One region of the Yersinia hibernica genome, then DNA from elsewhere that is predicted to be linked to it. Evidence: predicted binding sites of a transcription regulator. Region 1 holds the regulator's gene; each other region holds the start of a gene.

Region 1 (3,287 bases):
TCCCCCTGGCACCGCAAATTGCAACCTTTCAGTTACACGAAGGTTATCGGCAATGGTGTTATAAGGTTGAGCGACTCACAAAAATTTAATATCGCATAAACTTGATATCGGCATGGCGAGATTTTCTGGCATTATATCGCCCTATACATGTGTTATATTATCGGGCAGAGTGCTTGGTAATTTTCACAATTATTTGAATTTAAAAGGTATTAAGTTATATGGCAACTGTAGGCATTTTCTTTGGCAGCGATACTGGCAATACCGAAAACATTGCCAAGATGATCCAAAAGCAACTGGGCAAAGAGGTTGCTGAGGTTCACGACATTGCCAAAAGCAGCAAAGAAGATTTGGAAGGCTTCGATATTTTGCTGATCGGGATCCCAACCTGGTATTACGGTGAAGCCCAGTGCGATTGGGATGATTTCTTCCCGACACTGGAAGAGATTGATTTCAATGGCAAACTGGTCGCCTTGTTTGGTTGTGGTGATCAGGAAGACTATGCAGAATATTTCTGTGATGCGATGGGAACCGTGCGCGATATTATTGAACCGCGCGGTGCTGCAATCGTCGGCCACTGGCCAACCGCCGGCTATCACTTCGAAGCCTCCAAAGGCTTAGCGGATGATGATCACTTTATTGGTTTAGCCATTGATGAAGACAGACAACCAGAACTGACCAATGAACGTGTGCAAGCTTGGGTAAAACAAATCAGTGAAGAACTGAATTTGGCCGAGATCGCAGGCTAATTTGTCATGCCCGCTAAATCCTTCAAGAAGCAGCCAGGCAACCAACGCCTTGCCGCTTGAAGTGTAACGGGTAAATCGGAAACGCGAGGTTGATGTTCTACATTGCCGCGCGTTTTCGTTACCGCCCCACACTCGCCATACTCTGTTAAGCCACCCACAAATCCGCATCTTCATCCGCGCAAAATGAAAATAAACCGCTACAAATTTGTAACGTTACGTCTGGCGGCCATATACTTAAATGATGCAACAATCCCATTCATCAATACATTGCATGATTAATCTGACAAAGTGTGCAATTATACCTTTGTTAACAACCACGGTTTTCATTTGGGGCTAGCAGTTCTATAATGAGACGCAATTGTAATTATTGCGCCACGGATGTCATAGGCTGAACAGCCTTAATTTGAATCGATAGTAACAGGACTGAATCCGCATGACTGACAACAACAAAGCCTTAAAAAACGCTGGCCTTAAAGTAACACTGCCCCGGCTTAAGATTCTGGAAGTGTTGCAAGACCCGGCATGCCACCACGTCAGCGCGGAAGATCTTTATAAAAAGCTGATCGATATCGGTGAAGAAATTGGTTTGGCGACGGTGTATCGAGTCCTAAATCAATTTGATGATGCCGGTATTGTTACCCGCCATAATTTCGAGGGCGGCAAATCAGTCTTTGAGCTGACGCAGCAGCATCATCACGATCACCTGATTTGCCTGGATTGCGGTAAAGTGATTGAGTTTAGTAATGAATCCATTGAGTCACTTCAACGTGAAATTGCTAAACAGCATGGTATCAAGCTGACCAATCACAGCCTGTATCTGTACGGCCACTGTGAAACCGGCGATTGCCGTGAAAATGAGTCTGCGCACGATAAAGTATAGAGATTTTAAGCACTGAGATTTTAAGTACCCAATAGCCTTAGGGTGTGTTTTTAATCCGGACCAGAACATACCCCATCCGCAAGATGGCCGCCTTTCCCGCCCAGCTATCCGAGATAACCTCGGTCGGGAGTCAGGTGGTCATTATTATTTATACCCTCCGCCCACAATTCCCTGCATAAAATAAATCTAACGCAAAAAAAAACCCCGGACTTGCCGGGGGAAAACCATCAACTCAACTTCACTTAATAATGTTTACCTAAAAATCGGATAAACAGGAGTTAACATCAGACACAGCGGTTTAAAACAAAAATCAAACTTTAACCGGCTCCGCGCGGCTACTACGTTTACCATCCGGGCTGCTCGAGCGGATCAGCATGTCACCGCTGATTTTAGGCTGAACCTTGGCATCATATTTGTGCCATTGCTGGCCGCCATCAGTGGAATACTCAATAATCAGCCCCGGCAAGGAGATATTGGCTTCCAATACACCGTTGACAACACGCGCCCCCGGCACCGGCAAGCGGTATGCAATACCGGCTTTATCCAATTTTGCCAGTTCGCGTTGACCCATGAGATTAGCAAATAGCTGCCAATCGGCATTTAACGCTTTGGTATCAACCATGTGCGTTGCGCCGCTGTACTCGCGACCCGCTTTATAATCCTGCTCCCAAGAAGCACGATGCCAGGCCCGTTCAGCCAGAGGTAATACCCGTGGGAAAATCATGTACTCCATTTGCTCATCCGTCCGCACGGTTTCATTCCACGATTGCCCAGAAATACCGTGCACACCCGGCCATGGCTTATCACTCTTCGCACTGAAGTGATTACCGTCGCGGTCAACCGAAGTTTCAGCATTTTGTGGCATGTTATCGGGGGCGAAACTAAAGACTTTAGCTTCATCATTAAAACGAGTGGCCCAGTAGTAACCGCGTTCATTTGGGTTAACTTCATACGGCATATCGAAATAAACGTAATCCGGATTTGAGGCCACCACTTCATAACCTTTGTTGGCCCAATCATTGATGGAATCGGCACCGCCCCAATAGAGAGTATCCCAGAAGTTAACGCCAACCCGTTTGGTGGCAAAGGCTTTGGCATCTTTGGCATCTTTCAAACCATCTTGCCAGGCTTGCATTTTTTCGATGCCATGGGCATTAACCAGCTTGCTGACTTCAATGGCAAAGTGGCTGGAAAGGTGCTCAACATCCTGAACTTTGCCTTGCTTGACCCAATCCTGACATACCTGTGATTTGGCCCACGGCTTATCTTCCACACTCTTATCAATGATGCCTTTACCCGGCTCAAGCGGGCTATTTTTATCCTGGAACCCGGCACCCAGACGAATGTTTTTCGCCTCATCACCGCCGAAATGCCAGGTGGTCAGCGGCATCCCCGCTTCTTTGTGCATCTGGGCCATTTCGCCAATCACTTTGTCGACAAAGCGTTTTGAAGAATCCAAGCATGGGTTCAGATAACTTTTACGCTCATAGAACTGAACCGAAGTGGTGTTAGAGTCATCTGTCGGGTCAACCAAGCGGAATTCGTTAGCTTCTTGCTCTTTGCCCTGCTTCATCAAATTGTTGTAACGCGCCTCCATCGATACCACTGCCGCACGAGCATGAGCGGGCATATCAATTTCAGGAATGACTTCAATCTGGCGA
Region 2 (3,287 bases), 1.4 Mb from region 1:
ACTGAATTTTCGCGGGTATATATACCCGCTGTTGATACTATTTGTGTAAGAGAGGATGAATGCGCGGAGACTGTTAGCGCACATTCACATGCGAAAAGTTTACTGCGCGGCTTTGATGCGCTCAAACCCTGCAGCTAAGTCGTCCTGCAAATCCTGTACATTTTCCAGGCCAATGTGCAAACGCAACAGGGTGCCTGTGATTCCTGCGCCCTCATATTGACGGATTGCTCGGATATCTTTAGGTTGATAACCCAGAATCAAAGACTCGAATCCGCCCCAAGAGAAAGCCATGCTGAAATGAGTAAAATTATCGAGATAAGCTTCTAACTGCTGCTGAGTGAGCTCTGCTTTTAACTCAAAAGAAAACAAACCATTGCAGCCCGTAAAATCGCGTTTATAGAATTCATGCCCTTTACAGCCGGGCAGCGCAGGGTGATAGACCGCCGCAACTTCCGGGCGCTGAGCTAGCCAGTTTGCGATTGCGATACTATTTTTCTCATGCTGCTTCAAACGCACACTTAAGGTGCGTAAACCGCGGCTGGCCAGATAGGCGGTATCGGCATCCACCATCTGCCCCATCAGATAAGAATCTTCGCGCAGCTGCTCCCAACAACGGGCGTTGGCAACCGCAATGCCCAACATGGCATCGGAATGGCCAATGATATATTTAGTGCCTGATTGGATTGAGATATCAATATCAAAATCCAGTGCTTTAAACAGCACGCCAGCCGCCCAGGTATTGTCCATCATAATAATCATGTCAGGCGAGACCGCGCGGATGGCCTTGACTATCGCCGGAATATCCTGCACTTCCATGGTGATAGAACCCGGTGACTCCAAGAAGACGACTTTGGTTTCTGGCCGGATCAAAGAGGCTATTTCGGCCCCTATCATGGGATCAAAATAAGTGGTGGCAATATTCATGCGCGACAATATTTTATCGCAAAAACTTTGCGCCGGTTCATAGGCAGAGCCGGTCATCAGCACATGATCGCCAGTGGAAACAAATGATAAGATGGCATTGCTAATGGCGGCGGCCCCACAAGGATAAAGCACACACCCCGCACCGCCCTCCAGTTCGGTCATGGCTTCTTGCAAAGAAAAGTGAGTTAACGTGCCGCGACGGCCATAAAATAACTCGCCATTTCCACGGTTAATCGTGGCCTGTTTTTTCGCTTTTACTGAGTCGAAAACCAGAGAAGATGCCCGCTGAATCACGGTGTTGACCGAACCTTGGGTGAACTTCTTGCTTCTGCCGGCGCTCACTAAGGTTGTTTCCAATTTTTCTGTGGTTGATTTATTTGCAGACATGATTTTGTTGCCACCTTCTTATCAGCACGCCCATTATTCCATGGCCAGCATTCATTATCGGGATGTATTTATTCCTTACGTTAGCATGATGATTATCATGTGGGGTCAGCTTTCACCATGAAAAAAACTCAAGAGGGTGACTCGCTGTTTTCTGAGAGTTTGTGATGGAAAAATGCTGTATAAATGCCGGAATAGAGGATTTATTAAGGTGTTAGCGCCAACGAATACCTTATTTTGCGCCAGCTTACGCCATATGACTAATCACTTTTATATATTCATTTGGCATTAGTCATCCGGTGCGACTAATAAATCATATTTCTTATCAAACCACGGAGTCCCTGATATCAGGGCAATTCTTACTTTTTCTCAAAAAATCGGCGCAAATACTAATGATAATTACTATCAATCCCTGATTTGTTTGATATGATCGGCCTCTGATTTCGTCCTTAAATTGATATGCATATTGGGTGGAGGCACAGCGTGAAAACAGCTGGCAAAGAGATTAAAGATAAATCATTCGCGCCAGGCCGAATGATGAAAGGCGCGACGGCATTATTGCTGGTGGCAGGTTTAGCCGGCCATGCATTCGCAGCGCCAGGCAACAGCAGCGCCGTCGCTGCATCTGTTGCGACACCAACAACTGCAACATCAACACCATTACCTGCGCCGGAAATTACACCTGTAGCAGCAACACCTGCCAATGCAGAAGCTGTTGCGCCTGCGACATCGGCACCTATGGTCCAGCCACTCACCGCACCGGCACCACAAGGGCTGGCGATGGATCTCTCTGTTTGGGGCATGTATCAACATGCTGACGTGGTTGTGAAAGGGGTAATGATTGGTTTGGTATTGGCATCTATTGTCACCTGGACCATTTTGTTCTCCAAAGGAACCGAATTATTCCGCGCCCGTCGCCGCTTACAGCAAGAGCACGAAGTTATTGGTGCGGTCACTGATCTCGACACGGCGTCCGAGCGGGCAGAGGCCTTTTCTCCACAGAGTATCAGCGGCCTATTGCTGCGCGAGGCGCAAAACGAGCGCCTGTTATCGGCAGAATCGAATGATAACAACGGCATCAAAGAACGTACCGCTTTTCGTCTGGAGCGCCGTGTGGCGGCCATTAGCCGCCAAATGGGCAAAGGTAACGGATTCTTGGCAACAATTGGGGCGATTTCGCCGTTTGTCGGGTTGTTTGGGACGGTTTGGGGCATCATGAACAGCTTTATCGGCATTGCCCATTCACAGACGACGAACCTGGCCGTGGTTGCGCCGGGGATTGCTGAAGCATTGCTCGCCACTGCCCTTGGCTTGGTTGCCGCCATTCCTGCGGTTGTTATCTATAACATTTTCGCTCGCTTGATTGGTTCTTACCGGGCTCAGGTCGGGGATGTCGCAGCACAGGTATTATTACTGTTGAGTCGTGATCTTGATTTGAGCAGCAGCGCTGAAGCAAAGTCACCTAAGCAGCCTCACCAATTGCGTGCGGGGTGATTTATGGCCATGCGGATGAACGACAACCTTGATGAAAGTGGCGAGTTGCACGAAATTAACGTGACGCCTTTCATTGATGTCATGCTGGTATTACTGATTATCTTTATGGTGGCAGCGCCATTGGCAACAGTTGATATCAAAGTGGACTTACCTGCATCCTCAGCGGTGCCACAGCCGCGGCCAGAGAAGCCGGTCTTTCTGACGGTGAAAGCGGATAATCAGTTGTATGTCGGTGACCAGCAAGTGGATCGTGACACACTGGCCACAGCACTGGATAAAGTGACCCAATCTAACAAAGAAACCACCATTTTCTTCCAAGCGGATAAAGTGGTGGATTATGAAACCTTAATGAGCGTGATGGATGCATTGCGTAAATCAGGTTATCTCAAGGTCGGGTTAGTCGGCATGGAAGCGGGTGGCGCAAAATAATCAATAAGGGCGCGGTGGATATTACCGCGCCTATTATTATTTTTTCGGCGTATTAC
Region 3 (3,287 bases), 1.2 Mb from region 1:
TTAGTGAGATGGTTTTGCGCGGCATATTCACGCTGCGCAAAAAAGAGTTGGATTGGTATTATCAGGACGGTGCTTCGCGTTTCTTCCCGGATAAATGGCAGCGCGTGTTATCCATTTTGTCGCCAGAGGAGCAAAGTGATGTCACCGCGGCATACCGCAAGCGGCTGACCTCACCTGATAAGGCCGTTCAATTGGCTGCCGCTAAAATTTGGAGCCTGTGGGAGGGTGAAACTGTCACTCTGTTACCCACCAAGAGTGCGGCCTCTTTTGGTGAAGATGACTTCGCTCTGGCATTCGCCCGCATTGAAAATCACTATTTTACCCACTTAGGTTTTTTGGATAGTGATAACCAACTGCTCGATAACGTCACACGAATCCGCCATATTCCGGCGGTAATTATTCATGGCCGATATGACATGGCTTGTCAGCCACAGAATGCTTGGGATTTGGCCAAAGCATGGCCGAAAGCCGAGTTACATATTGTCGAAGGTGCTGGGCATTCATTTGATGAGCCCGGAATTTTGCACCAGTTGATTCTTGCGACTGATAAATTTGCCCGCAAGGCCTAGTCGTTGTCGCGGATAAACTCCCGCAGATCTGTTGCGGGAGTCTTTTGTTTAAGACTTCATTTTGGGCTCATACGGCAAGCGTGAGAATTTATTCGATTCACTACGATAGTGTGCCAGCCGCTGTAAAAAGTACTCACGTAGCTCATCCGGTTGTTCTCGTGCAACCATTTCAGGGATCACCGGCATATTGTAGCGCTCCTTAAATGCCACACCTGAGGCGGCCAGATCAACATTCATTTTTGCTGTTTCTTCGTCAGAAAGCTCAGTCAGGTTATATCCCACAGTCTTCTCCTTCGTGGCGTGTGGCGGTTATGGCGCAAAAGGTAATGTAGACGGCTGCGATTGGCAAGCAGTAGGCAGGGATTGTCAACCATGGCTATGTCTAAATTATGACACAGAAATAATATTCATCTTCAGGTGAAGTATGTATTTTAATTAAATTAATCCTCAAATAAGAATCATTCTTTTTAGTATTTGCTCGGTAATGATAATGATTATTATAATAATTAAAAAATAAGATAAAATTTATTTTATCGTTTAATATCAATGCATTAAATTATTTATCTTCTTTTGTGGAATATTAATGTGAATAGGGTGTTCTTATTTTGTTTTTATCTTGGCATAATACAAAAAGTTAATTGTTGCTTACCTGCATTATAAAAATTAGGGAGTTATTATGTTGAAAACAGAAATGGCACAGAAGCTCAATGAGCAGCTGAATTTGGAATTTTACTCTGCCAATCTTTATCTGCAGATGAGTGCTTGGTGCAGCGATAAAGGTTTTGAAGGGGCCGCGGCATTTTTAAAAGAGCATTCTCAAGAAGAGATGCAACATATGCAGCGTTTGTTTGAATATCTCAGTGGCACAGGTTCTATGCCGGTATTGGGTACTATTAGTGCGCCACCGGTCGATTTTGCCTCACTGGCTGATGTATTTAAACTAACCTATGAGCATGAGCAACTCATCACGACTCAAATTAATGAACTGGCCCATGTTGCAATCACCACGCACGATTATTCGACATTCAATTTCTTGCAATGGTATGTAGCTGAGCAGCACGAAGAAGAAAAACTGTTCAAATCTATTCTGGATAAACTGGCGCTGGTCGGTAACAGTGGCAATTCATTGTTCTTCGTCGATAAAGATTTGAAAACAATGGCAGCGCAAAGTCACGTCCAGGGTTAATTTTGGCTTTGATTTATCATCGCCGCAGTTGCTAGCCACCACTGAGTGGAACCAGGAACTGCGGCTTTTTACTGTATCTCCGCCATGCTTACCCGAACAATCTCCCTTAATTTTATTGTTTTTGTGCTAACTGCATATTGTTTAGCTATCGTTGCTAGACTTGCTATATTCAAATCGTTATCATTTGCAATTACGAATAGAAGAGTAGGCTAAGCTGAATTACTGCTCAGCTATTGGTTGTATTTCAATCGCCACTCATAATTTGGCGTTTTATTTTGTGTCCTATCTCGCAGGTAGTGCAATTGACTGGAAGTGATAGGGGTTCGCGCTGCCAATATAGGATATGGTTGGCAGTAGATTGATTCTTCTCCCCCATCGATTAAGGGATATTATGTTTATTCGCAAAGTACGTTCTTCTTGCCGCATGCTCTCAGCACTTATTGTGCTGTTTGTTGGATTATCCAGCCAGCAAGCCTTGGCTCATGCTCATTTGAAAATCGAATCACCGGCTGCTGACACCACCATCGGTTCCGCACCAGAAGCTCTGACACTGGGTTTCTCCGAAGGAATTGAATTGAATTTCAGTGGGGTGAAAGTGATAGGGCCAGATAATAATGTAGTGAAAACGGGCCTGCTTAAATTGGACCCGGTCAATAATACGCAATTGATTCTGCCAATTGATCATGCACTAGAAGCGGGCAAATATAATGTTTCATGGCATGTTGTGTCTGTTGATGGTCATAAAACCAAAGGCACCTACAGCTTCACAGTGAAATAATATGTCTCTGGCGACACTATTTGTTCTATGTCGCTTTCTGCATTTTTTGGCGGTGATGCTGATGTTTGGCATCAGTATCTTCACCGCCTTGCTAGCTCCAGTTCGTTTTTCTGCAATACTTAAAAATCGTTTATCACCCTTACTTATCCTTAGCACCTTTTTGGCGCTCGCCTCTGCTATCGGACTTCTCGCCATTCAGGCGGGGATGATGGGCGATGGTTGGTCTGATACCTATAGATTGAGTGTCTGGTGGGCGGTATTTAATACCCGTTTTGGTCAGGTATGGCAATGGCATCTCGGTCTATCAATTTTGAGCACATGGCTGGTTTTACTCACCTCCAGCCGCGTTTATTCGTGCTTAATGGCTGGATTATCAACACTATTACTGGCCAGCTTGGCTTTTACCGGCCATGCGGCGATGCATGATGGTGCACTGGGATGGATTCATAAAATAAATCAAATCATACACTTGCTCAGTTCTGGCTATTGGGTGGGATGTCTGGCTCCACTTTTAATTTGTCTGGCATATACCCGGAATAGTGATGTCAAACGCGAAGCTATCACTACGCTGATTCGTTTTTCAACCTGGGGGCATTTGGCGGTAGCTTTAGTGTTAGCAACCGGTGTTATCAACAGTATCATTATGCTACGTGAGACCCCGCTGGTGCTGACTTCTGCTTATCAGATACTCTTACTGAGCAAAGTTATCCTAGTGTTATTAATGATCTTTGTGGCACTGATTAACCGCTACCTC

What was found. The regulator Fur, encoded in region 1, represses iron uptake genes when iron is present. The targets are predictions, from matches to a motif close to ATAATAATGAGAACNACTATCAA.
Positions count from the first base shown of each region.
Region 2: exbB (tol-pal system-associated acyl-CoA thioesterase) is a predicted target of Fur. The motif match lies at 1,695-1,717, and genes of this name have one in related genera.
Region 3: ftnA (non-heme ferritin) is a predicted target of Fur. The motif match lies at 1,021-1,043, and genes of this name have one in related genera.

Region 1 covers NZ_CP032487.1:2,698,589-2,701,875, forward strand. Annotated here, with positions in the region: gene fldA (flavodoxin FldA) at 219-746, shown strand; gene fur (ferric iron uptake transcriptional regulator) at 1,180-1,626, shown strand; gene D5F51_RS12790 (beta-N-acetylhexosaminidase) at 1,937-3,287, opposite strand, start outside.
Region 2 covers NZ_CP032487.1:4,087,051-4,090,337, reverse strand. Annotated here, with positions in the region: gene metC (cystathionine beta-lyase) at 100-1,311, opposite strand; gene exbB (tol-pal system-associated acyl-CoA thioesterase) at 1,792-2,802, shown strand; gene exbD (TonB system transport protein ExbD) at 2,806-3,231, shown strand; gene D5F51_RS19205 (TadE/TadG family type IV pilus assembly protein) at 3,268-3,287, opposite strand, start outside.
Region 3 covers NZ_CP032487.1:1,505,550-1,508,836, forward strand. Annotated here, with positions in the region: gene pip (prolyl aminopeptidase) at 1-569, shown strand, start outside; gene D5F51_RS06990 (DNA polymerase III subunit theta) at 618-851, opposite strand; gene ftnA (non-heme ferritin) at 1,246-1,755, shown strand; gene yobA (CopC domain-containing protein YobA) at 2,147-2,533, shown strand; gene copD (copper homeostasis membrane protein CopD) at 2,535-3,287, shown strand, end outside.